DNA from 4 places in the Zestomonas ipomoeae genome. Region 4 is predicted to be linked to each of the others. Evidence: predicted binding sites of a transcription regulator. Region 4 holds the regulator's gene; each other region holds the start of a gene.
What was found. Region 4 encodes FliA, which starts transcription of late flagellar genes. Its sites were predicted from a motif close to CTAAAGTTTNNNNNNNNNNNGCCGNTAA; they were not measured.
Positions count from the first base shown of each region.

Region 1: a site for FliA is predicted at 4,469-4,496, ahead of ACWKV7_RS23780 (methyl-accepting chemotaxis protein). Genes of this name have one in related genera too.
Region 2: a site for FliA is predicted at 2,919-2,946, ahead of ACWKV7_RS23735 (methyl-accepting chemotaxis protein). Genes of this name have one in related genera too.
Region 3: a site for FliA is predicted at 3,233-3,260, ahead of ACWKV7_RS00910 (methyl-accepting chemotaxis protein). Genes of this name have one in related genera too.

Region 1 is NZ_JBSKHQ010000022.1:18,245-26,160, reverse strand. Features, by position in the region: gene ACWKV7_RS20180 (hypothetical protein) at 1-189, shown strand, start outside; gene ACWKV7_RS20175 (universal stress protein) at 290-1,141, shown strand; gene ACWKV7_RS20170 (GGDEF domain-containing protein) at 1,266-2,393, shown strand; gene ACWKV7_RS23780 (methyl-accepting chemotaxis protein) at 2,451-4,382, opposite strand; gene ACWKV7_RS23775 (methyl-accepting chemotaxis protein) at 4,760-7,081, opposite strand; gene ACWKV7_RS20145 (substrate-binding periplasmic protein) at 7,197-7,916, opposite strand, start outside.
Region 2 is NZ_JBSKHQ010000007.1:178,419-186,334, reverse strand. Features, by position in the region: gene ACWKV7_RS10815 (DUF1631 domain-containing protein) at 1-387, shown strand, start outside; gene ampD (1,6-anhydro-N-acetylmuramyl-L-alanine amidase AmpD) at 588-1,145, shown strand; gene ampE (regulatory signaling modulator protein AmpE) at 1,149-1,985, shown strand; gene ACWKV7_RS10800 (ROK family protein) at 2,003-2,911, opposite strand; gene ACWKV7_RS23735 (methyl-accepting chemotaxis protein) at 3,111-5,144, shown strand; gene ACWKV7_RS10785 (TatD family hydrolase) at 5,217-5,993, opposite strand; gene ACWKV7_RS10780 (hypothetical protein) at 5,987-6,292, opposite strand; gene ACWKV7_RS10775 (ExeM/NucH family extracellular endonuclease) at 6,531-7,916, shown strand, end outside.
Region 3 is NZ_JBSKHQ010000001.1:208,452-216,367, forward strand. Features, by position in the region: gene rlmM (23S rRNA (cytidine(2498)-2'-O)-methyltransferase RlmM) at 1-183, opposite strand, end outside; gene acnA (aconitate hydratase AcnA) at 432-3,107, shown strand; gene ACWKV7_RS00910 (methyl-accepting chemotaxis protein) at 3,288-4,853, shown strand; gene ACWKV7_RS00915 (alpha/beta family hydrolase) at 4,932-5,636, opposite strand; gene ccoN (cytochrome-c oxidase, cbb3-type subunit I) at 5,722-7,161, shown strand; gene ccoO (cytochrome-c oxidase, cbb3-type subunit II) at 7,161-7,772, shown strand; gene ACWKV7_RS00930 (cbb3-type cytochrome oxidase subunit 3) at 7,790-7,916, shown strand, end outside.
Region 4 is NZ_JBSKHQ010000001.1:356,481-364,396, forward strand. Features, by position in the region: gene ACWKV7_RS01525 (chemotaxis protein CheA) at 1-1,503, opposite strand, end outside; gene ACWKV7_RS01530 (protein phosphatase CheZ) at 1,516-2,310, opposite strand; gene ACWKV7_RS01535 (chemotaxis response regulator CheY) at 2,330-2,704, opposite strand; gene fliA (RNA polymerase sigma factor FliA) at 2,788-3,534, opposite strand; gene fleN (flagellar synthesis regulator FleN) at 3,531-4,361, opposite strand; gene flhF (flagellar biosynthesis GTPase FlhF) at 4,420-5,733, opposite strand; gene flhA (flagellar biosynthesis protein FlhA) at 5,746-7,857, opposite strand.

The DNA.
Region 1 (7,916 bases), on a different contig from region 4:
AAGAGCCCTTACGATGACGACCTGATCCGCGTGTCGTCCGTGGGGACGCGGGATATCGAGCGCCTGGTCGAACAGGTCCGCTCCCAGGCCGAGACGATAAAGGCGCTGGAACGAGCACTGCAGGAAACTCAGCGCTCGGTCCGGGACCTCGAACGCAGCCTGGCGGATGTAAAGGGCAAGCTGCGCTGACTGCGCCTCCGTGCCGCCTTTGATTTCATTGGGGCCCTTGCTAAGGTGACCCTTGATCCGTCCCGCTTGATGGCGGGGCCAGGCGAGAGCGAGAACGACCATGACCCATGTAACGGCCTGCATCGATGGTTCCCAATCCGCCGCGGCGGTATGCGATTACGCGGCCTGGGCAAGCCAACGCCTCGCCGCACCGCTGTGTCTGTTGCACGTGCTGGATCGCAACCAGTATCCGGCCAAGGGCGATCTGAGCGGCAACATCGGCCTCGGCAGCCGCGAGCACCTGCTCGCCCAGCTGGCGGCACTGGACGAACAGCGCGGCCGGCTGGCGCAGGAAGAGGGCCGGCTGATGCTCGAAGCCGCCAAGGAACGGGCCGCCGACTACGGCATCGCCAATCCGCAGTTGCGCCAGCGCCATGGCGACCTGGCCGACTGCCTGAGCGAGCTGGAGGGCGAAATCCGCCTGCTGGTGATCGGCCGCCAGGGGGAAGACAGCGATCGTGTCAGTCAGTTGATCGGCAGCCACCTGGAGAAGGTGATCCGCACCCTGCACCGGCCGATCCTGGTCACGCCCGGCAGCTTCATCGCACCGGAAAGCCTGATGCTTGCCTTCGACGGCAGCGCCACCACCCGCAAGGGTGTCGAGATGATCGCCGCCAGCTCGCTGTTCAGCGACATGCCGGTCCATCTGCTGATGGTGGGCGCCGATACCAGCGACGCGTGGGAGCAACTCGAGGGTGCGCGACGGGTGCTGGAGAACAAGGGCATCGAAACGCACTGCGCGATACGCTCCGGCGAGGTCGAACCGGTGCTGCACGACTACCAGGCCGAGCACGACATCGACCTGCTGGTGATGGGGGCCTACGGGCACTCGCGCATTCGCCAGTTCCTGGTGGGCAGCACCACCACCAGCATGCTTTGCACGACGCGCACGCCCCTGTTGCTGCTGCGCTGACCCAGGACTTTCTCTCGAAACCGCCACCGTTTATCGCCACCAGGCAACCGCAATGGCAGAACGCCATAAAGCTGACGTCCCAGCAGCTATGCTTAGGCTTGGCCGCCTTATGTGACGCCAGCACATGACCGTTTCCGAACTGCCCCTGCAATCACACGCCTTCGTAATCTGGCGCGAGGCCCAGGACATGCGCACGCGCACACGCCTGGGCGGGGTCTTCTACCTGATCGGCTGGCTGTTCGTCTGGCTGTTCAACGAACGGCCGAGCGAGCACCTGGCGCTGGGCCTGTGCGGCAGCGCGCTGTTCGCCGCGCTGCTGGCCCTGCGCCTGCTGCACGTACTGCCGGACCCGGAAACGCCGCAAGCGCTGCAACGCTGGATCGACCGGCACTGGCTGCTGGTCATGCTGACCGCGCTGGGCTGGGGGCTAGGGGCTGGCTGGGCGTTGCACAGCGGCGATGCCGACTCGCGCATGATCGCCATCATCAGCACCGTGGCCTTCAGCACCGCTCTCATCTACAACTTCCCGATGCGCCGTGGACGCACCCTGTTTTCCATCCTGCTGTTCTATCTGCCGGGCATGACGATGCTGGCGATGCAATGGCGTGGACAGTATGCAATCTTCGTCACCCTCGCCGTGTACATCGGCTACCTGGCGCTCGCCCTCAGTCGCAGCCACCGCGAGTATCGCGGCAACCTGCTGATGGAGCAGCAGTTGCTGGAGCAGCGCGAACGGTTCGAGCTGCTCAGCCGCACCGACAGCTTGACCCTGCTGGGCAACCGCTATCAGTTCAACCAACTGTTCAGCGTGATGGTGGCCAACGCCCAGCGGCGCGACAGCCCGCTGTCGCTGGTACTGATGGATCTCGACTTCTTCAAGAAAATCAACGACTGCCATGGCCACGCCATTGGCGACGCCTGCCTGCAAGCCTTCGCCGAGCGCATGCGGCAGACCTTCCGCCGCGACGGCGATGCGTTGCTGCGACTCGGCGGCGAGGAGTTCGGCGTGCTGATGCCGGATACCCCGCTGGAGCAGGCACGGCAGCTGGCCGAGCGCTTTCGCCGCGACCTGGCCGAACAGGGCGTGGAGCTGCTGGGCATGCAGTTGCCGCTGACCACCAGCATCGGCGTGGGCTGCTTCGACGGCAGGCGGGACCACAGCGCCGAGGAGTTCTTCAAGCGGGTGGACGATGCGCTCTATCGGGCCAAGGCCGAGGGCCGTGATCGCCTGGTGGCCGCGCAGGAAGCCTGAACCACCCCCACAAGCGAAAAGCCCTCCCGAGGGGAGGACTCTTCGCCAGCGCTAGCCTTACAGGCGGAACTTGCCCATCTGCTTGGCCAGGTCATCGGCCATGCGGCTGAGGGTCTGGCAGTCCTCGCGGCAACTGCGCACTTCATCGGCGGTGGCATGGGCCAGGTCGGCGATGCCCTGCACATTGCGGTTGATTTCCTCGGTGACCGAACTCTGCTCCTCGGTAGCGGTAGCCACTTGGTGGTTCATGTCGCTGATCTTCTCCACCTGTTCGGTGATGGCGCCGAGGGACCGCCCGGTGCGCTGGCTGGCCTCGACCCCGGTGCCGGTGGCGGCCTGACCGGCGTGCATCGAGCTGACCGCGGTTTCCGCGCCCTGCTTGAGGCGCTGGATCATCTGCTGGATTTCGTCGGTGGACGCCTGGGTGCGGCTGGCCAGGGTGCGCACTTCGTCAGCCACCACGGCGAAGCCGCGGCCCATCTCGCCAGCCCGTGCCGCTTCGATGGCGGCATTGAGGGCGAGCAGGTTGGTCTGCTCGGATATGCCACGGATCACCGCCAGCACCTGGTCGATGGACGCCACCTGCTCGGCCAGTTCGCCGACTGCCTCGGCAGCGCCGCCGATCTCACCGGACATCTTCTCGATATGGGCGATCGACTGGCCGACCACCTGGCGCGCCTGCACCGCCTCGTCACGGGCATTCTGCGACACCTCGGCGGCGCTGCCGGCGTTGCGGGCGATTTCCTGCACCGTCAGCCCCATCTCGTGCACGGCGGTGGCAACCATGTCGGTCATTTCCTGTTGCTGGCCCGCGCGACCGGCAGTGTTCTCCACCACCTGGGCGACTTCGCCGACCGCGGTGCGCAACCGCTCGCTGGTAGCCAGCACGTCGCCGATCAGCGACCGCAGGCTTTCCAGGAAGCGATTGAAGCCTCGGGCCAGGTCGCCCAGCTCGTCGCCCCGGGACTCATCCAGGCGCCGGGTCAGGTCGCCGCCGCCACCACCGATTTCCACCAGCGCCGCGGTGACCTGGCGGATCGGTCGCACCAGGCCGCGAGCCAGCAGCACCACCAGGCCGAGGAACAACAGCGCCACACCGATGCCGATCAGGCTGGTCATCCACAGTGCCTGGCGCGCCTCGGCGTAGATTTCCGCCTCCGGCACCTCGCTCACCAGCAACCAGTCGAGAGCCTGCAAGGGCTGGGCGATGGCCAGGTAGGCCGCGCCGTCACGCTCGAAGTGCACCGCACCGCCAGACTTGCCGAGCAGCTTGGCGGCGGCGTCGGCGCCGACTAGTTGGGCCAGGTCGCGGTTGTCATTGAACTCGGATTGCGGGTGCACCTTGACCCGCCCGTCGGCACTGACCAGATAGACCCGGCCTGCCTCGCCGAAACGGAAGTCGCGAATCATGTCGGACATCGCGGTGAGGCTGAAGCCCAGGCCAGCCACGCCGAGGGTCTTGCCGCCGGCGGCCACGCGCTGGTTGATGAACAGCGTTGGCTGGCGGGTGCTCTGGTCGATGTCGATATCCAGCGAGCGTTCCTTGCCGCTGTCGACGAAGCCGTAGAACCAGGCGTTGTCCGCAGGCCCGCGGCTGAGGGTGCGATTGAGTCCCTTGCCGGTGAAGTAGTTACCGCTGTCGAGGGCGACGACAAAGGTCACCAGGGCGTTCTGCTGGGCCTGCACACCCGCCAGGTAACGGGCGAAGGCATCGCGCTGGGCGGCATCCTCGCCGTTGACCAGCCAGTCGGTCACCAGGGTATTGCCGGCGATGCCACGGGCGGCGGTGAGCGGCTCGGCAAGCACCCGTTCGAGGTCGTTGCGAATGGCCAGGATGCTGGCCGGTAGCGCCTCTTCCACCAGATAGCGCTCAGCCAGGCGATTGACCACCGCCGAGTAGATGCCGACCACGATGAGAATGCTGGCCAGCAGGGCGGCGCCCATGCTGAGGATCAATTGCCACTGAATGCTGCGTTGCCAGAGGCGCATGCGGGGTCACCTATTTATTGTCATGGGAGCGAAGCAATTGGATACAGTATTGTGCACAAAAAACAAGAGCTCTATCGGTGTTGACCTTATCGTCAGTTTTTCGCCGGCCTTGAGCGCCCGTTCAAAAGCATAGCCAGTGGCAGACCAGTGGTCTGTTCGCAATCACGGTAGCTGCCGGATCGACTGAGATCGGAGCGGGCGGCCCCGGATGCACTGGCGCCTATCCGGCTATTGGCTAGGGGCGAATGAATTCGCCCCCACACGCATGGCCTTCCCGCAGGGGGCGTGCTCGCTCGCGAGGCGTGCTACATGGGCAACGGTTCGCCAGCAGGCTGGCGCCAGGGCGGCTCCAAGCGGAGCCGCCCTCTGCGAACAACTTATGCTTTGAATAGCGCTGCCTGCGCGTGCAGCTCCTTGGCCAGCTGTTCCAGCCGCAGGCTGGTCTCGGTCATGCGGGTCGCCGCCGCAGCGTTCTGCTTGGCCACGTCGCTGACGTTGTGAATGTTGCCGCTGATGCTTTCCGCCACCACATGTTGCTGCTCGGCGGCGGTGGCGATCTGCTCGTTCATCTGGGTGATGATGTGCACGGCGGCGGCGATGCGTTCCAGCGCCTCGCCGGCTTCGCCGGCGGTGGCGACGTTTTCCTGGGCGCGCTCATGGCTGTGGTTCATCACGCCGACCGCCTGCTTGGCGCCCTTCTGCAACTGCTCGATCATCGCCTGGATTTCGGCGGTGGATTGCTGGGTGCGCTGCGCCAGGGTACGCACCTCGTCGGCCACTACGGCGAAGCCGCGGCCCTGCTCGCCAGCGCGGGCCGCCTCGATGGCCGCGTTCAGTGCCAGCAGGTTGGTCTGCTCGGCAATCGAGCCGATCACCTCCAATACGCCACCGATGCGCAGGGAGTCCTCGTCGACCCGCCGGATCACCGCCACCGCCTGCTCGATCTCTGCCGCCAGCTCGACGGTGGCCTGGATGTCGGCGGTAACGATGCGCTGCCCGGCGGCGGTCGCCTGGTCGGCTTCCTGGGCGGCCTGCGCCGCACCCTGGGCGCTGCGCGCCACCTCCTCGATGGTGGCGGCCATTTCGGTGGCGGCGGTGGCCACCTGGTCGCTTTCCTGCTCCTGGCGCAGCGCGCCCTGCTGGGTCTGCACGGTCAGCGCGGCCAGCTCGTCGGTGGTGGCGTTCTGCGTCTGCGCCGCCTCGATCATCTTGCCGATCATGGCGCGGAACTTGTCGAGCATCTGGTTCATCGCCCGCGCCGCGTCGCCCAGTTCGTCCTGGCTCTCGGCGGGCAGGCGACGCGTCAGGTCGGCGTGCTGTTCGATCTGGCCGATAGTGCCGGCCAGCGCGACGATCGGCCGGGTGATCCAATTGCCCACCAGATAGCCCACCAGGCTGCCGGCCACCAAGATCAGCAGGCCGATCAGCAGGCCGTTGCGCAGCGATTCACGGGCCAGCTCGCCACTGGCGGCGAAGGCCTCGGCCTCGTCGATCTCGCTGAGCAGTGCCCAGCGCAGGCCGGGAATGTCCAGCGGTGTGAAGGCCGACAGCACCGGCACGTTGCGGTAGTCGGGGAAGATCAGGAAGCCGCTCTGGCCATCCAGCGCCGCGCGGCTGCCGGCACTGTCCACCGGTTGCAGGCCGATGGCGGTGCCCTTGGCTTCGATCCGCGTCAGCAGGTCCGCCGCCACGCCGGCCGCGCGCAGCGCTTGCAGGTAGCCGGCCTGATCCTCCAGCAGGAAGCGGCTCTGGCTGCGCATACGCTTGTCCTCGCCGACCAGGTAGGTCTCGCCGCTGGCACCGAGGCCGGATTCGCTCCAGTGTCCGTCATGGGTCATCACCGCGTTGATGCGATCGATCGGCATCTGGAAGATCAGTACGCCGAGCACCTGGCCGTCGCTGTGCACCGGGTAGGCGACGAAAGCCGCCGGGTCCTCGTAGGACGGCGTGTAGGGCGCGAAGTCGCTCAGCGGAACCCGCTCCGGGTCAGCGCCTTCCAGGGCCGCCCGGAAGACCTCGCCGAGCTTGCTCTGGGCGTACGGGCCGGTCTTCAGCGAGGTGGCGAAATCCAGTTCCTTGAACACGCTGTAGACGATGTCGCCACTCTGCGCCTCGACCAGAAAGATGTCGTAGTAACCGAAGCGCTTGAGGTAGTTGCGAAAGCGCGGGTGGTAGCGCTGGTGCAGTTCGCCGTAGCGACTGTCGTCGGCGGGATCGATGAGCGCATCCTTTTCCCCCAGCGGGTTGGGGTTGGCGGCGATGAATGTGTACTGCAAGGCCAGGGTATCGGCCGGCAACGTCTGCAGGTAGCCGGGCATGGGGTTGCCCTGCCCCGGGTTGCGCTCGGCATAGACGCGGCCGAATTCGCGCTCGTAGTAGCCGGCCAGGGCTTGCTTCTGTTGCGTCAGGTCGTCCCCCAGGCCGCGGTAGTCGCGGAACGCCTGGGCGAAGCCCTGCATGGCGTCCTGGGTCATGGTGCTGTCGGCGAGGGTGCGCACCTGGTTGCGAATGGTGGCGAAGTAGGCCTCGATCTGCTGCTTCTTGGTGTCGCGGATCACCGTCAACTGGTTGCGCGCGAGTTGCTCGATGGCGAGGTGCCCGGAGCGGTAGGATTGCCAGCCGGTCAGTGCGCCGGTCAACAGGCTGGGGATGATGGCCAGCAGGATGGCCACCGCAGCTAGCTTGCGCTTGATGCTCATGGAACTCTCCTCGCACCGCGGCTGAAGCGGCGCTCAAACGGCAGGAGTCCTTCCCGAGATGCCCGTTACGACAGGTTGAGTATAGACGCAACGACTGCGCGCCCCGGTCGACCGCTCACGGCGACAGGTTCTGCTCGTCGACCCGCCCGGGTACCGGCTCTTCCGGCAGCCAGCGACGGTGGATGCGGGCGAAGCTGCCATCGACCTTCATGTCGTCCAGCGCCTGCTGCCAACGCTGTACCACGCGGTCGGCGGTGCCCTGGGAAAAAACGATGTAGCTGCCGCTGCTCATGAAGGTGTGTACCCGTTCCACCTCGTCCATCGTGGCGCCGATCTCGGCCAGCAGGCTGGGCAGCAGTTGGTCCTCGTAGACCATCAGCGGCACCCGTCCGTAGAGCGTCATCCGCGCCATCTCGTGGGGCTTGGGCACCAGTTCCAGATTGGTAAAACCGAGACCACGCAGCACCTGGTGGGAGTACCACTCGCGCGGTACGGCGATGGCCGCCACCGCGCGCGCATCATCGAGGCTGGCAATCTGCAGGCCGGCACCGCGCCGGCTGTAGAAACTGGTGGAGCTGCGGCTGATGGGCCCGACCCATTTGAACAGCGCCTCCCGTTCCTGGGTGCGCACTGCCACGAACAGCGCGACGTTGACGCGGCTGCGGGCCAGTTTGTAGCCGCGGGCCCAGGGCACTACCTGGATTTTGCCGCTGTCGCCGGTGCGCCGCAGCAGCTCCTCGACGACCTCGGTCGCCATGCCATCCGGATGGCCGTCGCGGCTGAAGTTGATCGGTGGGTTTTCCTCGGTGTACAGCTCCAGCTCCACGGCGTGCGA
Region 2 (7,916 bases), on a different contig from region 4:
GTCGCCGAGCCGGCGGCCATGGTCGAGGTGGTCGAGGAGATCGTGTTGCAGGCACCGGGTGGTGAGCGTACCACCGAGGAGCCTGAGGTCGACCTGGCAGAGGACGACGAGCTGGCCCAGCAGGTGGACAGCCTGCGTGTCGGTAGCTGGGTGGAGTTCCAGGAGGATGACGAACATCGCCTGCGCTGCAAGCTAGCGGCGGTGATCAAGCCCACCGGCAAGTTCATCTTCGTCAACCGTACCGGCATGAAGGTGCTGGAGAAGACCCGCATGGGGCTGGCGGTGGAGTTCCGTCGCGGAACCCTGCGCCTGCTCGATGATGCCTTGCTGTTCGATCGCGCGCTGGAGTCGGTGATCGGCAACCTGCGTCGCCTCAAGGGCGCCTGAGGGTTTCCGCGCAGCAAAAGCGCCCGGCCTGTGCCGGGCGTTTGCGTTTCGGGGCTGCCGTTGCCGACGGGGCTATGCCGGCGATCTCGTTGCCATTGCCGCGTTTTCGTGCTTGGCTCAACCCGTTCGCTACTCTAGCCTCTGGAATGACTCGAACCTGTCGAAAGCGGGTAGAGTGAATGCAGTTCTAGGAGCCTTTCATGCAGTTGGATTCCGCTAGCGGCTGGTGCCCGGGCGTTCGTCATTGTCCCTCGCCGAATTTCAATGCGCGACCCGGCGGAGAAGTGTCCCTGCTGGTCGTGCATAACATCAGTTTGCCGCCTGGCCAGTTCGGTACGGGCAAGGTGCAGGAGTTCTTTCAGAACCGCCTGCGCATCGACGAGCATCCCTATTTCGCCGAGATAGCCGAACTTCGGGTTTCCGCGCACTTCTTCATTGAGCGCGACGGGGCCATCACCCAGTTCGTCTCCTGCCTGGATCGTGCCTGGCATGCCGGTGCTTCGCGCTTTGCGGGGCGCGAGAACTGCAACGATTTTTCCCTCGGCATCGAGCTGGAGGGGACCGACGAACTGCCTTTCAGCGATGAGCAATACACGGCGCTGACGGACCTGACTCGCACGTTGCAAAGAGCCTACCCGGCGATAACCGTGCAGCGCATCTGCGGCCATAGCGACGTCGCGCCGGGGCGCAAGACCGACCCCGGTCCGGCGTTCGACTGGGAGCGCCTGCGCCAGGCGCTACGAGAGCAAGGAGAATAGGCGATGAGCTTTCTGGTCCTGTTGCTGGTGCTATGGGTGGAGAAGTTTTCCGCTTGGCGCCAGCGCATTCAGCATGACGGTCCCTGGTTGCGAGGCTTGGCATGGGTGGAGGCCAGTCCACGGCTGGCGCAAGCGCCATGGCTGGGGCTGGCACTGCTGGTATTGCTGCCGGTAGTGCTGCTGGCCCTGCTGCTATTGCTGCTCAAGCCGCTGGCCTACGGTTGGCTGGCCTTGCCGGTCCATCTGCTGGTGGTGATCTACAGCCTGGGCCGCGGCGATGTGCTGACGGCCCTGGGACCGTTCCGCGATGCGTGGCGACGTGGCGACAGCCAGGCGGCCTACCATGTTGCCGAACGCGATCTGGCACTCGATGCGGACGAGGGCGGGGCGCTGTTGTTGCGGGTGCAGGGCTACCTGGTGTGGCAGGCCTATCAGAGCTTTTTCGCGGTGATCTTCTGGTACGCGCTGCTCGGGCCGGTGGCGGCGTTGGCCTATCGTCTGCTCGCCCTGTGCGCCGAGCATGCCCGTCAGGACGCGCTGCGTGAGCGTGCGGTGCAGTTGCGCCATGCCTTCGACTGGCTACCGGTGCGCATGCTGGCGGCCAGCTTCGCCTTGGTCGGCAATTTTGCCGCCGTCAGCCGGGTCGTGCTGCATGAACTGTTGAGCTGGGACATTTCCGCCGCGCAACTGGTGATCAATGCCGGCCGTGCAGCCGGCGAAACACCAGAGCCGGTGCTTGGCGAGCGAGGCGTCGCCACGCTGGACGAACTCTGGCAGTTGCTGGTGCGGGCGGCGGTGCTCTGGTACGCCGGCTTCGCGGTGTGGACGCTGGTGATCTGAGGCGCCCGGCATGGCTCTTACCTTTGTGACGGGGCGTCGTCCCAGAGCCAGGCGGCACCGCGTACCCCGCTGGAGTCGCCATGGGTGGCAGGTCGCAACGGAGTGTTGACCTTGTCGGAAAACACGTAGCGGGGCAGCAAAGGCGGCACCTGTCGGTACAGCTCGGAAATCCTCGACAGGCCGCCACCGAGCACGATCACCTGTGGATCGAGCAGGTTGATCACCATCGCCAGGCTGCGGGCCAGTTGATCGCAGTAGCGCGCCAGGGCTTCTGCCGCCTGTGACTCGCCATGTTCGGCCGCGCGCGCCAGCGCCTCGGCGTCGATACCTAGCCCGCTGCGAGCTGCCCAGCCCGGGCCTGAGAGAAAGGTCTCGATGCAATCCTCCTGGCCGCAGTAGCACGGCCGCGCAGGGCCATCTTCGACGCAGCGCCAGGGCAGCGGGTTGTGGCCCCATTCGCCGGCGATAGCATTCGGGCCATCGAGTAGCCTGCCGTGGATGACGATGCCGGCGCCGACCCCGGTGCCGAGAATGGCGGCGAAGACGCTGCTGGCTCCCGCCCCGGCGCCATCGCTGGCCTCCGACAGGGCCAGGCAGTCGGCGTCGTTCGCCAGGCGCACGGGGCGACCGAGCAGCCGTTCCAGGTCGCCTTGCAGGTCCTGGTCGATCAGACAGGTGGAGTTGGCGTTCTTGATGCGCCCGTGATCCGGCGAGCGCGCGCCGGGAATGCCGATGCCGACGCTGCCGGACCGGCCCAGGTCGCGCTCCGTCTGTTCCACCAGGGCGGCGATGGCGCTCAGGGTGCCGGGGTAGTCGCCCTGCGGTGTCGGTATGCGGCGGCGCAGTATCTCGCGGCTTTCTTCCAGCGCGAGAATTTCGATCTTGGTGCCACCCAGGTCAATGCCGAGGCGTAGTGGTGTGCGCATAGTTAACCTTAAGTTACAGAAAGCCGAGCCGATATCCGGTATATCAGAGTGCCTGAATCGACTGGTACTCTGCGAACCCAGTCACGAAACGCGCTTGCCGTCAGGCAAGCCGGGTCGCGGCAGGCGTTGAGGACGGAAGGGCTGCCGCCTGGATCGAGCCGTCGAGTCGCAAAACAATAATGAGAACGGGAGACGTCCTGTGAAGACCGTGCTGTATCCGGCCATCGCGCTGATGAACCGCCTGAGTTTCGGTATGAAGTTCAGTCTGATCAGCGTCTTGTTCTTCCTGCCCATGCTGATCACCAACTTCTATTTGGTGCGTGACTCGTATCGTCAGGTAACCAGCACCCACACCGAATTGGAGAGCCTGGGCCTGATCGGCGCCAGCCTCGAGCTGCGGCGTGACCTGGAGACGCTCAGCGACCTGGCGCAGATCAATGCCATCATCGGCCAATCGGGGCAGGCGGGCGACCTGGAGACGCGGGTCAAGACGCTGGAAAGCCGTCTGGCCGAGCGGCTGAACGGTTTGCAACCGGTGCTCACCGAGGCCGAGCAGGTGGCCGAATTCAATGCCAAGCGCGACGAGATGCTGACGGCGCTGCAGAGCGCCAGGGCCGCGGAAACGTCCCTGCAAAGCAAGGCGGCCATCGTCGAGAAGCTGTTGGGCGATGCGCAGGTCTTCATCAAGTTCGTGTCCGGCCAGGCCGGCCTCAGCCAGGACCGCCAGCGCGAGGTACGTCAGGTAGCCGAGCTGGTGACCACCATGACGCCGGTGGTTACCGGCACCATCGCCAAGGGCCGTGCGGTTGGCGCCTATTCGCTGGGCCAGGGCTTTCTCAACTCGGCCGCCAGCAATCAGCTGGACGACCTGTTGCTGCAACTGGAAAAACTGCACGCCGAATATGGCGTGGTCCTCAGCGACGTGGTGGAGAGCAGCCCGGCGGCACGGACGGCCATGGGGGCGCAGGCCGCCGCCAGTCGCGAGACGCTGAAGGAGGCCGCGCAGCTCTTCGAAGACCAGGTGATCATCGCCGATACCCTGGATACCCCCTGGCAACAGTTCTATGACCGCGCCAGCGAATCCATCGACAAGACCTACCAGCTCAACGACGCTGCGCTGGCGTTCCTCGACAGCGAGCTGCAGGTAAGGCTGGAGGAGAATCGCACGCAGACCGTACTGCTGGTGGTCGCGCTGGTGGTGACTTTCCTGCTGATCGTCTATCTCTACGGCGGCTTCTACGTGTCGACCCGCAGTACGTTGAAGAGCCTGGGGCAGGTCCTGAACCAGGTGGCCGCCGGCGACATGACGGTGAGCTTCCATGCCCAGAGTCGCGACGAGCTGGGCGAACTGGGGCAGGTGTTCAACGCCACCGTGGTGAAGATCCACGATCTCATCGAACTGGTGGGGCAGACCGTCACCGAGGTGGAGCGCCAGGCAGACCGGGTGGAAGTGGTGTCGGGCGAGAGCAACCAGTCGGTGGCCAGCCAGCGCAGCCAGATCGAACTGGTGGCGACGGCGATGAACCAGATGTCCGCCACTGCCCAGGAGGTGGCCAGCAGCGCCGCCGCGGCGGTGGGCAGTGCACAGAGCGTCAACCAGGAAACGGTCAGTGGCCGGGCGTTGGTCGAGTCCCAGGTCGGCAGCATCCAGCGCCTGGCGGGCGAGATCGAACAGTCGGTGACAGTGATCAATCAGTTGGCCAACGACAGCAAGGCCATCAGCCAGGTGCTGGACGTGATCAAGGGCATTGCCGAGCAGACCAACCTGCTGGCCCTGAACGCCGCCATCGAAGCGGCTCGTGCTGGCGAGCAGGGGCGCGGTTTCGCGGTGGTGGCCGACGAAGTGCGCAACCTGGCCAAGCGTACCCAGCAATCCACCGAGGAGATCGAGCAGATGATCTCCAAGCTGCAGGGCGGGGTCGGTGCGGCGGTGAAGGCGATGCACACCAGCCATCAGATGGCCGACGGCACGGTCAGCCAGTCCGCCCAGGTGCAGCAGGCGCTGGAGAACATTCTCGGCGCGGTGGGCATGATCGTCGACCAGAACCAGCAGATCGCCACGGCAGCCGAGGAACAGACGGCGGTGGCCCACGATATCGACCAGAACATCGTCGAGATCAACCGCGCTGGCGAGCGCACCGCCGAGGGGGCCAACCAGACCGAGCGGGCCAGCCGCGAGCTGTCCGAGTTGGTGGTGCGACTCAAGCAATTGATCGGCGCGTTCCGCGTCTGATCGTCTTGTGCGGGCGTTTCCGGCGCCCGCCGTTCTCCTGAATCGACTGCGCGGCAGCCTGGCGTACGGAGCCTAGCGCCAGCCGAACAGCTCACGGGCATTGCGAGTGCTGGCTTCGGCCAGTTGCTCGCTGCTGATACCCATCCATTGCGCCAGGGCAGCGCAGATCTCCGGCAGGTGCGCCGGGCTGTTACGCTGGTCGGGGTACATGGCTGGGGCCATGTCGGGGGCGTCGGTTTCCAGTACCACCGCATCCAGCGGCAGCTTCGCGATCACCCGGTGCATGCGCCTGGCCTGCGGCCAGGTGGCAGCGCCGCCCAGGCCCAGCTTGAAACCGAGCCTGAGGTATTCCCGCGCTTCCTCCCAGCTACCGGAAAACGCATGCACGATGCCGCCACGCGTCGGTTTGTAGCGCTTCAGTGTGGCGACGGTCTGGGCGTGGGCGCGCCGCACGTGCAGCAGCGCGGGTAGCTCGAAGTCGACGGCGAGTTTCAACTGCGCTTCGAACAGCGGTTGCTGGCCCTCGCGATCGAGGTCTTCCAGGTAGTAATCGAGGCCGAATTCGCCGACGGCGCAGAGCTTTGGGTGGCCGGCCAGACGCTCCAGCCAGTCGCGCAGCGCCGCCAGGTCCTGCGGCTGGTGCTGCGGCAGGTAGACCGGGTGCAGACCGAGCGCGGCATGCACTGCCGGCTCGGCACAGGCCAGATCCCACACGCGCTGCCAGTTGCTGTTGTCGACACCGAGCACGACGACGCGCTCGATTCCGTGCGCCCGGCAGCTGTCGAGGATTTCGCGGCGGTCGCCGTCGAAGTCCGGGAAATCCAGGTGGGTATGGGTATCGATCAGCATGCCGGGCCGTTGGCCGGGGTTCCTTCGACGCAGAGGCGCTCGTGATGCTGCTCGATGCGCGGCGACTTGTCGCGCAGGCTGCTGGTGAAGCTGGCGACGAATTTCTGCACCTGCGCTTCCTCGTCGAAGCGCTTGGCGCGCTCCAGGCTGCCGGTGTAGCTGCCGTTGCTGGCGGCGTAGCAGGTCGGGTTGTTCGAGCAGGTCAGGGCGACGACCCAGTAGGGGCTGTTGATCATCACTCCGGCTTGGGCTGAGCTGGCGCAGGCGAACAGCAGGGCGGCGGTCAGTGTCTTGAGCATGGCTCAGGTCCTTAATCGGTATGCGCACGGGGTCGCAGATTGTCGTGTTGGTGGTACCCGGTAACCGTTCTGTCAACTCGGCGGGTTACACCGGTGCCCAGGCTATCGGTGCGCACGCATGGCAGCAATACGGAAGTTGTGCAGAGCAGATTGCTCGCGGCGCGGTCTATGTCCGGTCACGCCTGTTTTTGGACATCGCCGCCGGGGATTCGTCAGCCGGCCTGCTAAGGAGCATTTCATGCGCAATCGTTTACTGGGCCGGCATCGTCTGGCTGCGCTGGTGTTGGCTGCGGTGGCGTCTGCCGCTGTGCCTGCACACGCCGATCTGTTGATTTCCGAATACCTGGAAGGCAGCGGCAACAACAAGGCCGTCGAGTTCTACAACGGCTCGAACGCGCCGCTGGACCTGGCCGGTTACCGCCTGGAGTTTTACTTCAACGGCTCGGCCTCGGCCGGGCTGAGCATCGCCTTGAACGGCCAGGTGGCTGCCAACGATGTGTTCGTGCTGGCCAATGCCGCCGCCGAACCGGCTCTGCTGGCGCTCGCCGATCAGCGCAGTGGCGGTGGCTGGTTCAATGGCAACGATGCACTGGTGCTGCGCGACCCGGCCGGCCAGGTGCTCGATAGCCTCGGCCAGGTCGGCGTCGATCCCGGCGCGGCCTGGGGTACCGGCGACAATCAGACCCTTGACCGCACCCTGGTGCGGCAGGCGGCGGTCGGTGTAGGTGACCGCATCCTCGACGATGCCTTCGACCCGGCTCTGGAATGGCTGGCCTATCCCCGCGATACCTTCAGCCACCTCGGCCGGCATGGCGGGACGCCGCCGGACAACGGCGCCGGTCGCAAGGCGATTCATGAAATCCAGGGCGCCGCGGCCAGCAGCCCGCTCGTGGGGCAGACGGTGACCGTCGAGGCTGTGGTGGTCGGCGACTTTCAGGGCAACGATGCCTTGCGCGGTTTCTACCTGCAGGAGAGCGACGATGCCGTCGACGGCGACCCGCTGACCTCCGAAGGGCTGTTCGTCTATGACGGCGGCAGCGGCCCCGACGTCAGCGTCGGCGACCGGGTGCGGGTGACCGGCGAGGTGCGCGAATTCAACGGCCTGACCGAGCTGGCCGGGCCGTTGCAGGTCACCCTGCTGGCCAGCGACCAGCCCCTGCCGGGCATGACCCTGCTGGCCCTGCCGCTGCCCGGCCCCGACTACCTGGAGCGCTACGAGGGCATGCGCGTGTTCCTGCCGCAGGAGTTGACGGTGAGCGAGGTCTACAACCTCGGTCGCTATGGCGAGGTGACACTGTCGTCCGGCGGGCGGCTGATGACGCCGACCAACGTGGTGGCGCCCGGCGACGAGGCCCGCGCCATGCAGGCGGCGAACGATCTCAACCGCATCCTGCTGGACGACGGCCGCAGCGCGCAGAATCCCGACCCGATCCGCTATCCGGCGCCGGAGCTGAGTGCGGTCAACAGCCTGCGAGTGGGCGACCAGGTCACCGGTGTCAGCGGCGTGCTGGATTACTCCGCCGGCAAGTATCGCGTGCAACCGCTGGAGACGCCGACCTTCGTGACCGCCAATCCGCGCCCGGCCGAGCCGCAGGGGCTGGAGGGCGAAATCCGCGTGGCCAGC
Region 3 (7,916 bases), 150 kb from region 4:
GAAACGCAACCCACGCATCAATCGCTCGGCCCCGCCGGGCTCCTGGCAGATGAATTCGGCACAGGCGCTATGGGGCTTGCCCTTGGCGTAGCCGGAAATGTCCAGGCAAGCCGCCTGTTCGGCCAGTTCGGCACACACCTCGCCCTCGAATCCGGGGCGGCAGTGCAACAGCAGAGTATTCATTCGCAGTTCTCCTCAGGCCGCGCATGATAGGCGTTGCGGCCAGCCCCTGCGAGCGGCGGCGCACCGAGAAAGCCGGGAACCGTCGCCCGCCCCGGCCGGTCCAGTGTTGGCGGGGGCAGTAAAAGCAAGCTAGCTTCAAGACTCCCGGAAGTAGCGTCGGCGGTTGCCAATGCCGCCGGCACTCGGACGATTCCCCGGACTGCGCAGGTCCGGGCCAATCCCATGAATGCGGGCAAAAGGAGACGCGCATGCCTTCCCTGGACAGCCTGAACTGCCGCCGCAGCCTGGAAGTCGGTGGCCGTACCTACCATTACTTCAGCCTGCCCGAGGCGGCCAAGAGCCTGGGCGAAATCGAACGCTTGCCCACTTCGTTGAAAGTGCTGCTGGAGAACCTGCTGCGCTGGGAAGACGGCAGCACGGTGCGCGCCGATGACTTCACCGCCCTGGCCGTCTGGCTGAAGACTCGCAGTTCCGAGCGCGAAATCCAGTATCGGCCGGCACGGGTGCTGATGCAGGATTTCACCGGCGTCCCCGGCGTGGTCGACCTGGCGGCGATGCGCGACGCGGTCGCCAAGGCCGGCGCCGATCCGCAAAAGATCAACCCGCTGTCGCCGGTCGACCTGGTGATCGATCACTCGGTCATGGTCGACCACTTCGCCACGCCACAGGCGTTCTCCGATAACGTCGCCTTCGAGATCCAGCGCAACGGCGAGCGCTACGCCTTCCTGCGCTGGGGCCAGCAGGCGTTCGACAATTTCCGCGTGGTACCGCCGGGCACCGGTATCTGCCACCAGGTCAACCTGGAGTACCTGGCCCAGGTCGTATGGACCCGCGAAGAAGACGGCCTCACCTATGCCTATCCCGACACCCTGGTCGGCACCGACTCCCACACGACGATGATCAACGGCCTGGGCGTGCTCGGCTGGGGCGTCGGCGGCATCGAGGCGGAAGCGGCCATGCTAGGCCAGCCGGTGTCCATGTTGATTCCCGAAGTGATCGGCATGCGCCTGACCGGCCGGCTCAACGAAGGCGTCACCGCAACCGACCTGGTGCTGACGGTGACGCAGATGCTGCGCAAGCACGGCGTGGTGGGCAAGTTCGTCGAATTCTTCGGTCCCGGCCTCGATCACCTGCCGCTGGCCGATCGCGCCACCATGGCCAACATGGCGCCGGAATATGGCGCCACCTGCGGCTTCTTTCCGGTCGATGCGGTGACCATGGACTACCTGCGCCTCTCCGGCCGCGACGAGCACGCCATCGAACTGGTGGAAGCCTACTGCAAGGCCCAGGGCCTCTGGCGCGATGCCAATGCCGAGGAGCCGGTGTTCACCGACTGCCTGGAACTCGACCTGGCCAGCGTGCAGCCATCCCTGGCCGGCCCGAAGCGTCCCCAGGATCGGGTGAACCTGTGGGACATCGGCTCCGCGTTCGACCTGTTGCTGGAAACCTCCGGCAAGAAGCAGCAAGCCAACACCCCCTTCCCGGTTGCCAACGAGAACTACGCCCTGGAACACGGCGCCGTGGTGATCGCCGCGATCACCTCCTGTACCAATACGTCCAACCCCAGCGTGATGATGGCCGCCGGTCTGGTGGCCAAAAAAGCCGTCGAGCGCGGTTTGCAGCGCAAGCCGTGGGTGAAGTCGTCGCTGGCGCCCGGCTCCAAGGTGGTGACCGACTACCTGGTCAAAGCCGGGCTGACGCCCTATCTCGACGCGCTGGGTTTCAACCTGGTCGGCTACGGCTGCACCACCTGCATCGGCAACTCTGGGCCATTGCCCGCCCCTATCGCCCAGGCGATCACCGACAACGACCTGACGGTCTCCTCGGTGCTCTCCGGCAACCGCAACTTCGAAGGACGCGTGCATCCGCTGGTGAAGGCCAACTGGCTGGCCTCTCCGCCGCTGGTGGTGGCGTTCGCCCTGACGGGTACCACGCGCATCGACATGAGCAAGGAGCCGCTGGGTTATGACGACAACGAGCAGCCGGTCTACCTGAAGGACATCTGGCCGAGCAGCGCCGAGGTGGCCCAGGCCGTTTCAGCGGTGGATGGCGCCATGTTCCACAAACAGTACGCCGACGTGTTCAGCGGCGATGCCCATTGGCAGGCCATTTCCTTCAACGCCGGGGATACCTACCAGTGGGACCCCGCTTCCAGCTACGTGCAGAACCCGCCATTCTTCAGCCATATCGACCAGCCACCGGCCCCGCCGAAAGATATCGAAGGCGCCCGCATCCTGGCCCTGTTCGGCGACTCCATAACCACCGACCACATTTCCCCGGCGGGCAACATCAAACCCAGCTCACCGGCAGGGCTGTACCTGCAGGGGCTGGGGGTGAAACCCGAGGACTTCAACTCCTATGGCGCTCGCCGCGGTAATCATGAAGTCATGATGCGCGGCACCTTCGCCAACATCCGCATCAAGAACGAAATGCTCGGCGGCGAAGAAGGCGGCAACACCCTCTATCAACCCGGCTGCGAGAAGCTTTCGATCTACGACGCGGCGATGCGCTACCAAGCCGAAGGCGTGCCGCTGGTCGTGGTGGCCGGCAAAGAATATGGCACCGGCTCGTCCCGCGACTGGGCGGCCAAGGGCACCAATCTCCTGGGCATCAAGGCGGTGATCGCCGAAAGCTTCGAGCGCATCCACCGCTCCAACCTGATCGGCATGGGCGTGCTGGCGCTGCAGTTCGTCGGCGACCAGAACCGCAAGACGCTCGGTCTCAGCGGTACGGAAAAGCTTTCCATCCGCGGGCTGTCGGTCGATATCAAACCTCGCCAGTTACTGACGATAGAGGTCGAGCGCAGCGACGGCTCACGTTCCAACTTCCCCGTGCTGTGCCGAATCGATACCGCCAACGAGGTGGAGTACTTCAAGGCCGGCGGCATCCTGCATTACGTGTTGCGCCAACTGATCGCCTCCTGAGCGAACGCCGGAACGCCAAGCGTTCCGGCGCAACCGAATCCGATCGCGCCCGGCAACGGCGTAATCCTGGCGCCAGAAATGTGAAGCCGTTCATATACGGTTACACTGCGCTCTTTGAGCAGCGCCTTAAGTTCATTGTTCGCCAGCCGATCAACTGGCACAGCCAATTCGGATAGCCCCATGCGCAATAACCAGCCCATCACCCAGCGGGAACGCACCTTTCCCGCCCAGCAGCGCCTCATCTCGACCACCGACATCAAGGGTGTCATCACCTACTGCAACGATGCGTTCGTCGAGATCAGCGGGTTCTCCCGCGAAGAACTGCTACGTGCGCCACACAACCTGGTGCGCCACCCCGATGTCCCGCCCGCGGTCTTCGAGCACCTGTGGAACACCCTTAAGCAGGGGCGGCCATGGATGGGCATCGTCAAGAACCGTTGCAAGAACGGCGACCACTACTGGGTCAACGCCTATGTCATTCCGGTTCTGGAGAAGGGCCAGGTGGTGGCCTACGAATCGGTACGCATCAAGCCCACTGCCGAACAGATCCGACGCGCCGAAACGCTCTACCAGCGGATAAACTCCGGCAAATCGGCGATTCCGAGCCGCGACAAATGGCTGCCGGTGTTGCAGGACTGGCTGCCATTCATCCTGGTCAGCCAGATCGGATTTCTGGTCGGCGCCTGGCTGGACAGCCACTGGGGCTTCCTGCTGGCAGCCCTGCTTTCCGTGCCCCTGGGCCTCGCCGGCCTGGCTTGGCAGAACCGCGGCATCAAGCGCCTGCTGCAACTCGCCGAGCAGGCCACCTCAGACCCCTTGATCGCGCAGATGTACACCGACAGCCGCGGCGACCAGGCACGCCTGGAAATGGCCATGCTCAGCCAGGACGCCCGCCTGAAGACCTGCCTGACCCGCCTGCAGGACACCGCCGAGCAGTTGACCCGGCAAGCGCGCCAGGCCGATGCCCTGGCGCACAGCAGCTCCACCGGCCTGGATCGCCAGCGGGTGGAGACCGAGCAAGTGGCCGCCGCCATCCACGAAATGGCTGCCACGACCCAGGAAGTGGCGAGCAACGTCGCCCGTACCGCCGAGGCCACCCAGGACGCCAATCGCCTGACCAGCCAGGGGCGCCGTGTCGCCGCGGAAACCCGCGAGGCGATCCAGCGGTTGTCGGTTTCGGTGGCCAGCACCGGCGAGACCGTCACTCGCCTGGCGCAGGACAGCAACGAGATCGGCGGCGTGGTCGATGTGATCAAGAGCATCGCCGACCAGACCAACCTGCTGGCGCTGAACGCTGCCATCGAAGCGGCACGCGCCGGTGAAATGGGTCGCGGTTTCGCCGTGGTGGCCGATGAAGTGCGCTCCCTGGCACAGCGCACTGCCGAATCCACCGGACAGATCCACCAACTGATCGCCAAACTGCAGAAAACCGCCGAAGAGGCGGTGCAGACCATGGAGACCGGCCGCAAAGAGGCCGACGAAGGGGTCGAGCGCGTGCAGCAGGCCGACGAGGCACTGCTCGGCATCAGCGATGCGGTGTCTAACATCGCCGACATGGCCAACCAGATCGCCGCCGCTGCCGAACAGCAAAGCGCAGTGGCCGAGGAAATCAACCAGAACATCAGCACCATCGCCCAACTCGCCGACAAGACCTCCGGCGAAGCCCACGACACCGCCCGCCTCAGCGAGGAACTCACGGTGACCGCGCAGAACCAGAGTTCGCTGGTGGAGCGGTTCAATCGTTGATGTAGGCTCGTGAGCCTCCCTTCAACCGGATGAAGCGACGCCCAGCATCCAACTGAAAAGGCGACTTTAGTCAGCTTTTCAGTTGGATCCGGTCGACTCGGCCCCTGCCAGAAACGCAATCACTTCCTCCGCCGCGCTATCCAGATGCTGCGCATGGGTCAATCCGGTTGCCTTCAACGGCTTGAGATCATGGTCCGCCGCCTCCAGCCAGTGCAGCCGAATGCTGTCGGATAGCACGTAGTTCTCCACGTTGGCCCGGTTGCCCAAGGCGTCGCGCTCGCCCTGCACGACCAGGGTCGGGGTCTGCAGCGACGCCAGGTGTGCCACCCGCGGCTTTTCCGGCTTGCCGGCGGCATAGAAGGGATAGCCGAGACAGACCAGTGCGTCGGCCAGCAGTTCGTCGGCCAGCAGGCTCGCCATCCTTCCGCCCATGGACTTGCCTCCAATGGCCAGCGGCCCCGTGACCTGGTGTCGCACCTCTCGGTATACCTGGCGCCAGCACTCCAGCAATTGCGCCTGCGGATTCGGTGGTCGCTTGCCTCCCTTCAGGCGTCTCGCCGCCATGTACGGAAACTCGAAGCGAACCACCGCCAGCCCACGGATGGCAAGACGTTGGGCCATGTCCTCCATGAACGGGCTATCCATCGGCGCACCAGCACCATGGGCCAGGATCAGGGTGCCTGTGGCCTTTCCTTCCGGCCGGCTCCATAGCCAGTCGCCTTGTCCACTCGCAGTCTGTGGGTATTGATCCCCGTCAATACCGTCTCGTTGCGCATTGCCCATGCTTTGCCTCGCATCGATCGATCCTGCCCGCCAAGGGCCGGACCCAAAAAACAATCTGCCCGTAACCGTGGATGGGAACCCATACATGAACACAGCAACCAGTACCGCCTACAACTACAAGGTGGTCCGCCAATTCGCCATCATGACGGTGGTGTGGGGCATCGTCGGGATGGGGCTCGGCGTGCTCATCGCCGCCCAATTGGCGTGGCCGCAGCTCAACTTCGACCTGCCCTGGACCAGCTTCGGCCGCCTGCGACCGCTGCATACCAATGCGGTGATCTTCGCCTTCGGCGGCTGCGCCCTGTTCGCCACGTCCTATTATGCGGTGCAACGCACCTGCCAGACCCGCCTCATCTCCGACAAACTGGCGGCCTTCACCTTCTGGGGCTGGCAACTGGTGATCCTGCTGGCGGCGATCACCCTGCCGATGGGTTGGACCAGCTCCAAGGAATACGCCGAACTGGAATGGCCGATCGACCTGCTGATCACGGTGGTCTGGGTGGCCTATGCGGTGGTGTTCTTCGGCACGCTGATCAAGCGCAAGACCAAGCACATCTACGTCGGCAACTGGTTTTTCGGCGGTTTCATCCTCACCGTGGCGCTACTGCATGTGGTCAACAACCTGGAAATTCCGGTGACCCTGACCAAGTCTTACTCGCTGTATTCCGGCGCGACCGATGCGATGATCCAGTGGTGGTACGGCCACAACGCCGTGGGTTTCTTCCTCACCGCCGGCTTTCTCGGGATGATGTATTACTTCGTGCCCAAGCAGGCCGGGCGCCCGGTGTACTCCTACCGCCTGTCCATCGTGCACTTCTGGGCGCTGATCGCCGTGTACATCTGGGCCGGCCCGCACCATTTGCACTACACCGCACTGCCGGACTGGGCCCAGTCCCTCGGCATGGTGATGTCGCTGATCCTGCTGGCACCGAGCTGGGGCGGCATGATCAACGGCATGATGACGCTTTCGGGCGCCTGGCATAAGTTGCGCTCGGACCCGATCCTGCGCTTCCTGGTGGTCTCCCTGGCGTTCTACGGCATGTCCACCTTCGAAGGCCCGATGATGGCCATCAAGACCGTCAACGCCCTCTCCCACTACACCGACTGGACCATCGGCCACGTACATGCCGGCGCCCTCGGCTGGGTTGCGATGATTTCCATCGGCGCCATCTACCACCTGATCCCCAAGGTGTTCGGCCGCCAGCAGATGCACAGCATCGGCCTGATCAACGCGCACTTCTGGCTCGCCACCATCGGCACCGTGCTCTACATCGCCTCGATGTGGGTCAACGGCATCGCCCAGGGCCTGATGTGGCGCGCGGTGAACGAGGACGGCACGCTGACCTATTCCTTCGTCGAAGCCCTGCAAGCCGGTCACCCGGGTTACGTGGTGCGCCTGATCGGCGGCGCCATCTTCCTCGGCGGCATGCTGCTGATGGCCTACAACACCTGGCGCACCGTGCGAGTGGCCAGGCCGGCGGAAGTCGAAGCGGCCGCGCAGTTCGTGGTTGAAGGAGCCCACTGATGAAACAGCATGAAGTAGTCGAAAAGAACGTCGGCCTGCTGGCTCTGTTCATGGTCCTGGCCGTCAGCATCGGCGGCCTGGTGCAGATCGTCCCGCTGTTCTTCCAACAGGAAACCACCCAGCCGGTGGAAGGCCTCAAGCCCTATACCGCGCTGCAGCTGGAAGGCCGCGACATCTATATCCGCGAAGGCTGCGTCGGCTGCCACTCGCAGATGGTTCGTCCGTTCCGCGCCGAGACCGAGCGCTACGGCCACTATTCCGTCGCCGGCGAAAGCGTCTGGGACCACCCGTTCCTCTGGGGCTCCAAGCGTACCGGTCCGGACCTGGCCCGCGTCGGCGGCCGCTACTCGGACGACTGGCACCGCGCCCACCTGTACAACCCGCGCAACGTGGTACCGGAATCGAAGATGCCGGCCTACCCCTGGCTGGTGGAAGCCCAGCTGGACGGCAAGGACACCGCCAAGAAGCTGCAGGCCATGCGCACCCTCGGCGTGCCCTACAGCGAGCAAGACATCGCTGGCGCAGCGGATGCGGTGAAAGGCAAGAGCGAGATGGATGCCCTGGTCGCCTACCTGCAGGTGCTCGGCACCGCGCTGAAGAACAAGCGGTGAGCCCGATGACCATTGGAATCGACATCGGAACCCTGCGCGGGCTCGGCACCGCACTGGTGATGCTCGCCTTCATCGGCGTGACGCTCTGGGCCTATAGCGGCAGACGCAAGGCCGCCTTCGACGAGGCCGCCAATCTGCCCTTCG
Region 4 (7,916 bases):
GCCATGGTCGACGGCGTTGCGCACCAGGTGCACCAGCGGGTCTGCCAGCGCTTCGACGAGGTTCTTGTCGAGATCGGTTTCTTCGCCGACCAGTTCCAGGTTGATCTCTTTCTTCAGGTTGCGTGCCAGGTCGCGGACCAAGCGCGGGAAGCGGCCGAAGACCTTCTTGATCGGCTGCATGCGGGTCTTCATGACCGAGGTCTGCAGATCGGCGGTCACCACGTCGAGGTTGGACACGGCCTTGGCCATGGCCTCGTCGCCGCTGTTCAAGCCGAGGCGCACCAGGCGGTTACGCACCAGCACCAGCTCGCCGACCATGTTCATGATTTCGTCGAGGCGAGCCGTATCGACCCGCACGGTGGTTTCCGCTTCGCTCATCGCACCCGGCTTGTCGCCGGCTGGAGCCGTCGCGGGTGCGGCGGTGCCTGCTGGTTTGGCGGGCTCGGGCGCCTTGGCGGCCGGTTTCTCGGCAGGTTTGCTCGCCGGTGCCGCTGGCTTGGCTGCCGCCGGCGGTGTGGCTGGCTTCGCGGGCGGTGGGGCTGGCGCGGCCGGCTTGGCGGCAGCGGGCGGCGCGGCAGGCGCCTTCGCTTCGGGCTGCTTGCCCTTGCCATGCAGTTGATCGAGCAGCGCTTCGAATTCGTCGTCGGTGATCAGGTCGCTGCTGCTGGCCGGCGCAGCCGGTTCGGCCGGCTTGGCGGCGGGAGCCGCTGGAGCGGGCTCCTCGGGCGCAACGAACTTGCCCTTGCCATGCAACTGGTCGAGCAGCGCCTCGAATTCATCGTCGGTGATCTCGTCGCCACCGGCGGCAGGGGTTTCTGCAACAGGGGGCGCCGGCTTCGGCTCGGCCTGCTTGGCAGCCGGCGCGGCGGCGAACTGCCCCTTGCCATGCAACTGATCCAGCAACGCTTCGAATTCGTCGTCGGTGATCTCGTCGCCGCCCGCTGCCGGCGCTGGCGCACTGGCCGCCGGCGCAGGCTCGTCGCCGAGGGCATCGAGCAGTTTCTCGAATTCACTGTCGGTGATGTCGCTGGATGCCGCCGGAGCGACCGGCTCCGGTTCGGGTTCCGGCTCTGGCTCAGCCTCCACCGCCGGTGCGCTGGCTTCCTCGGCACCGGCCGGCTCGGCCAGGCGCGCCAGGGCCGCGAGCAGTTCGGGGGAAGCCGGTGTCGGTTCGGTGCGCTCGCGCACCTGGCCGAACATTTCGTTAACCGCGTCCAGTGCCTGCAGGACGACATCCATGAGCTCCGAGTCGACGCGCCGCTCGCCCTTGCGCAAGATGTCGAAGACGTTCTCGGCGATGTGGCAGCACTCGACCAGTTCGTTCAGCTGGAGAAAGCCGGCCCCACCCTTGACGGTGTGGAAGCCGCGAAAAATGGCATTGAGCAACCCCGTGTCGTCCGGGCGGCTCTCAAGCTCAACCAACTGCTCGGACAATTGTTCGAGAATCTCGCCGGCCTCTACCAGGAAGTCCTGGAGGATTTCTTCATCGGCGTCGAAGCTCATATGGATGCTCCCCTAAAAACCCAGGCTGGATAGCAGATCGTCGACGTCGTCCTGGCTGGACGCGACGTCTTCACGCTTATCGGCATTAATCTGCGGACCTTCACCTTGGGAGGACGCTTTTTGTTGTTGTTTTTTCTGATCGGCTTGCAATGACTCTTGATCGTGCTGGATGCCGGCGAAGCGATCCACCTGGCTGGCCATCAGCACCAGCTTGAGCAGGTTGCTTTCCACCTCGGTCACCAGTTGGGTCACCCGCTTGATCACCTGGCCGGTGAGGTCCTGGTAATCCTGCGCCAGAAGGATGTCGTTGAGGTGGCTGGAGAGCTTGCCGCTGTCGCGCTCGCTGCGGGTCAGGAACAGTTCGATGCGCTTGGCCAACTCACGAAAACCGTCCGCGCTCATTTCCCGGCGCATGAAACGGCCCCAGTCGGCTCCCAGGCTCTGCGCCTCGTCGTTAAGATCGTTGACCAGCGGAGCGCACTCCTCCACCAAATCCATGGTGCGATTGGCCGCTTTCTCGGTCATCTGCACCACGTAGTTCAGGCGCTCGGTCGCGTCGGCGATCTGCGAGACTTCCTTGGCATGTGGCACCCGAGGGTCGAGCTGGAAGTTGACGATGGCGTTGTGCAGCTCACGGGTCAGCTTGCCGACCTCTTGATAAAGGCCGCGATCACGCACTTTGTTGAGCTCGTGAATGAACTGCACCGCTTCGCTGAAATTGCCTCGTTCCAGGCTATTGACCAGCTCACGGGCATTGGCTTTCAGGGTCGACTCAACGTCACCCAGTTGGGAGTCTTCGTGTTCCATAGCGCCCTCGCGGCAGGCATCAGCCGTTGACCCGCTCGAATATCTTTTCGATCTTCTCTTTCAGTACCTGGGCCGTGAACGGCTTGACCACGTAACCGTTCACCCCGGCCTGGGCCGCTTCGATGATCTGGTCGCGTTTGGCCTCGGCGGTCACCATCAGCACCGGAAGCGTTTTCAGGCGCTCGTCGGCACGCACCGCGCGCAGCAGGTCGATGCCGGTCATGCCGGGCATGTTCCAATCGGTGACGAGAAAGTCGAAGCTGCCACTTTGCAGCATGGGCAGCGCGGTGGTGCCATCGTCGGCCTCTGCGGTATTGGTGAACCCCAAGTCGCGCAGCAGGTTCTTGATGATCCGTCTCATCGTTGAGAAGTCGTCAACGATGAGGATTTTCATGTTCTTGTCCAAGTCGACCTCCGTACAGTCCTAACGCACTCAGTTCCTGAGAACGCCGTTTAATCGCGAAACCGGCTTGCTCTTCAACTTGCCCGCCACTCGCTCAGGCGCGCCCGCAGACGCGCGGCGCACTGGCTGTGCAACTGGCTGACCCTCGATTCGCTGACGCCCAGTACCTCGCCGATTTCTTTGAGATTCAGTTCTTCGTCGTAGTACAGCGCCAAAACCAGGCGCTCGCGCTCTGGAAGGTTCTCGATGGCTTCGGCCAACGCCAGGCGGAAGCGCTGGTCTTCCAACTCGCTCGCAGGCTCGGGTTGCGTACTGCCGCCGTCTTCGCGCAGCCCACCGTGCTCGCCGTCCTGGAGGAGATCGTCGAAACTGAACAAACGGCTGCCCAAAGTGTCGCTCAGAATGCCGTAGTAATCTTCGAGACTCAATTGGAGTTCGGCCGCAACCTCTTGATCTTTAGCGTCTCGACCGGTTCTGGCCTCGATTGCCTTGATGGCGTCGCTCACCATGCGGGTGTTGCGATGCACGGAACGCGGCGCCCAGTCGCCCTTGCGCACCTCGTCGAGCATCGCGCCACGGATGCGGATACCGGCGTAGGTTTCGAAGCTGGCCCCCTTGCCAGCATCGTATTTCTTCGAAGCTTCGAGCAGGCCGATCATGCCAGCCTGCATCAGATCATCCACTTGCACGTTGGCCGGCAGACGCGCCAGCAGGTGATAGGCAATGCGCTTGACCAACGGGGCATAGCGCTCAATGAGTTGATGCTGCGAGTCCTTCGCCTGTGCCTTGTTGTACATACGAAGTCCACTGGCTGCTGTCATACGGATGAATCTGCTACTGGCTGCACCAAGCGCTCGACGAAGAACTCCAGGTGGCCGCGCGGATTGGCCGGAAGCGGCCAAGTGTCGACCTTCTGGGCAATCGCCTTGAACGCCAGGGCGCACTTCGAGCGGGGGAACGCCTCATACACCGCTCGCTGCTTCTGCACGGCTTTGCGTACCGACTCGTCATAGGGAATCGCCCCTACGTATTGGAGGGCCACATCGAGAAAACGATCAGTGACCTTGGTCAGCTTAGCAAAGAGATTGCGACCCTCCTGCGGGCTATGGGCCATATTGGCCAGCACACGGAAGCGGCTCATGCCGTAATCGCGATTGAGCAGCTTGATCAGCGCGTAGGCATCGGTGATCGAGGTCGGCTCGTCGCAAACCACCACGATGACTTCCTGGGCGGCGCGAACGAAGCTGACCACCGCATCGCCGATGCCTGCGGCGGTGTCGATCACCAGCACGTCGAGGTTGTCGCTGATGTCGCTGAAGGCCTGGATCAGCCCGGCATGCTGCTGCGGCGAGAGCTGCACCATGCTCTGGGTGCCGGAAGCGGCGGGCACGATGCGAATGCCGCCGGGGCCTTGCAGGAGCACGTCACGCAGCTCGCATTCGCCGTGAATGACGTCGGCCAGCGTGCGCTTCGGCGTAAGGCCGAGCAGGACATCGACGTTGGCCAACCCCAGGTCGGCATCCAGCAGCATGACCCGCCGACCGAGATCGGCCAGGGCCATGGACAGATTGACCGACACGTTGGTCTTGCCGACGCCGCCTTTGCCGCCGGTCACCGCTATCACCTGTACGGGATGCATACTACCCATGTTCTCTACACACCTTGTCTTGCTGCGACTGAGGCATCGTTGAAATCCTCTGCGCTGACTACCCGGCGCGGCGCGGCGGGTTGTGATACAGGCCGGCGAACAGGTCGGCCATGGCTTCCTCGCTCGGCTCCTCGGGTGCCTGCAAGCTGACGGCCCGGCTCACCAGTTGGTGGCTGCGCGGCAGGTGCAGATCGTCCGGAATGCGCGGCCCGTCCGTCAGGTAGGCTACCGGCAGACGCTGGCCAATAGCCAGCCCCAACACCTCGCCCAGGCTCGCGGCCTCGTCCAGCTTGGTCAGAATGCAACCGGACAGACCGCAGCGCTTATAACTATGGTAGGCCGCCTTGAGCACTTGGCTCTGACTTGTGGCCGCCAAAACCAGATAATTTTTTGCTTTCACCCCCCGGCTGGCCAGGGTTTCCAACTGCATGCGCAAGGCCGGATCGCTGGCCGGCAGGCCAGCGGTATCGATCAACACAACGCGCTTCTTCGCCAACGGCGCCAGGGCCTGGGTCAACGACTGGCCTGGATCCACCTGGGTCACCGAGACATTCAGGATGCGCCCCAGGGTCTTGAGCTGCTCCTGGGCACCGATGCGATAGCTGTCCAGACTGACCAGCGCAATGTGCTGGGCGCCGTATTTGAGCACATAACGGGCCGCCAGTTTGGCCAGCGTAGTGGTTTTACCCATTCCGGCCGGACCGACCAGGGCGATCACCCCGCCCTCCTCCAGCGGTTCCTGCTTCAGCGTCTTGATCGCATGAGCCAGGTGGGCCAGCAGCATGCGCCAGGCCTGGCGCGGCTCCTGGACGTTGGCGACCTTGTCCAGCAGGGCGCGGGACAGTTCGGCGGAAAGCCCCATGCGCTGCAGGCGGCGCCACAGGTTGGCCTGCTGCGGACGGCGGTTCTGCAGTTGGCCCCAGGCGATCGAGCCGAGCTGCACTTCGATCAGCTCGCGCAGGCCGTGCAGCTCGAAACGCATCGCGTCGAGCACGCGCTGATCGGCCGCCGGCTTCGCCGCGGCCGCTGCTACCGGCCGTGGTGTCGGGGCCGGAGCCACGGCAGGCTTGGCCTTGGGTGCCGGAGCCGAAGCGCCAAGCAGTTGGCGGTCCTTTCCGGCAGTCGCTGCACTGCCGGCCAGTTCGGCCTGGGCCGAGGCGATCTTCGCCTGAGTCCTGCGCAGCTCGGCCTCCAGCGCCGGGTTCGGCTGGCGAACCGGCTCCGGCGGCAGCTGGTAATCGAGCGCAGCGGTCAACTCGACGCCGCCGGCAACCCGGCGTGTGCCGATGATGGCGGCATCTGCGCCGAGTTCATCGCGAACCAGCTTCATGGCTTGACGCATATCGGCGGCGAAGAAGCGTTTGACTTGCATGGCCTATGGACCTCAGTTCTGTCCCACAGTGGCGACGATGGTGACCTGCTTGTTGTCGGGTATTTCCTGGTACGCCAGCACGTGCATGTTCGGCACTGCGAGGCGAGCGAATCGCGACAACATAGCCCGGACCGGACCGGCTACCAGCAATATTGCCGGCTTGCCGAGCATCTCCTGGCGCTGCGCCGCCTCCACCAGGGAGCGTTGCAGCTTCTCGGCCATGCCGGGTTCGAGGAGGATGCCCTCTTCACTGCCCTGACCGGCCTTCTGAAGACTGTTCAGCAATATCTGTTCCAACCTTGGCTCGAGCGTGATGACAGGCAGCTCCGGCTCAAGCCCCACCACGCTTTGCACGATGGCGCGGGACAACGCGACTCGCACCGCGGCCACCATCGCGGCGGGATCTTGACTCTTCGGCGCGACGTTGGCGATGGCCTCGGCGATGGTGCGGATGTCGCGCACCGGCACCTGCTCCTGCAACAACGCCTGCAGTACCTTGAGCAAGGTGGACAGCGACACCATGCCCGGCACCAGCTCCTCGGCCAGCTTCGGCGAGCTCTTGGCCAGCAATTGCATCAATTGCTGGACCTCCTCATGCCCCAGGAGCTCATGAGCGTGCTTGTGCAGCACCTGGTTGAGGTGGGTGGCGATCACCGTGCTGGCGTCCACCACGGTGTAGCCGAGCGATTGCGCCTGGTCGCGCTGGGTCGGGTCGATCCACACCGCCTCCAGGCCGAACGCCGGGTCTTTGGCGGCGATACCGTTGAGCGTGCCAAATACCTGACCTGGGTTGATCGCCAGCTCGCGATCCGGATAGACCTCGGCTTCGGCCACGCTGACGCCCATCAGGGTCAGGCGGTAGGCATTGGGCAGCAGATCGAGGTTGTCGCGGATGTGCACCGAGGGCATGAGAAAGCCCATTTCCTGGGACAGCTTCTTGCGTACCCCCTTGATGCGCGCCAGCAACTGGCCACCCTGGTTGCGATCCACCAGTGGAATCAACCGATAGCCAACCTCCAGGCCAACCATGTCCACTGGCGTGACGTCGTCCCAACCGAGTTCCTTGACTTCCTGGGCCTTCTGCGCGGGCAACAGTTCCTGCTGGCGCTTGGCTTCCACCTCGGCCACCTGCTTGGCCTGCTTCTGCCGGTGCCAGATCCAGTAGGCGCCGCCTGCGCAGATCAGGCCCAGACCGATGAACGCCACATGCGGCATGCCCGGCACCAGGCCCATGAAGATCAGGATCGCCGCCGACACCGCCAGCGCCTTGGGTGAGGCGAACATCTGGCGATTGACCTGCTGGCCCATGTCTTCAGAGGTCGACACCCGCGTCACCATGATCGCCGCGGCGGTGGACAACAGCAGCGACGGAACCTGGGCCACCAGGCCGTCACCGATGGTCAGCAACGCATAGATCTTGCCGGCGTCGGCGAAGCCCATGGAGTGCTGTGCCATGCCGATGGCGACACCGCCGATCAGGTTGATGAACAGGATGAGAAGGCCGGCGATGGCGTCGCCGCGCACGAATTTGCTGGCACCGTCCATGGAGCCGTAGAAGTCGGCTTCCTGGGCCACTTCGGCGCGGCGTTTCTTGGCTTCCGGCTGGTCGATCAACCCCGAATTGAGGTCGGCATCGATGGCCATCTGCTTGCCGGGCATGGCATCCAGGGTGAAGCGCGCGCTCACCTCGGAGATACGCCCGGCGCCCTTGGTGACCACGACGAAGTTGATGATCATCAAGATGGCGAACACCACCACGCCGACTACGTAGTTGCCGCCGATCACCACCTCGCCGAACGCCTGGATCACCTTGCCGGCGGCATCGCCGCCATCATGGCCATGCAACAGGACGACCCGGGTGGACGCGACGTTCAGGGCCAGGCGCAGCAACGTGGCGACCAGCAGAATGGTGGGGAAAACGGCGAAATCCAGCGGGCGCAAGGCATACACGCCGACCAGCAGCACGACAATCGACAAGGCGATGTTGAAGGTGAAGAACACGTCCAGCAGGAATGGCGGCACCTGCAGGGTCATCATGCCCAGCACCACCAGCAGCAGGATCGGCACCCCCAGGTTGCCACGGCCCAGGCCGCGCATATTGGTTAGCAGTTGCGTGCGATCCACCCGATTCTCCCGTACCGATACGAACAATCTTTTGACGCAGCAGGCGTCATGCCGGGAGC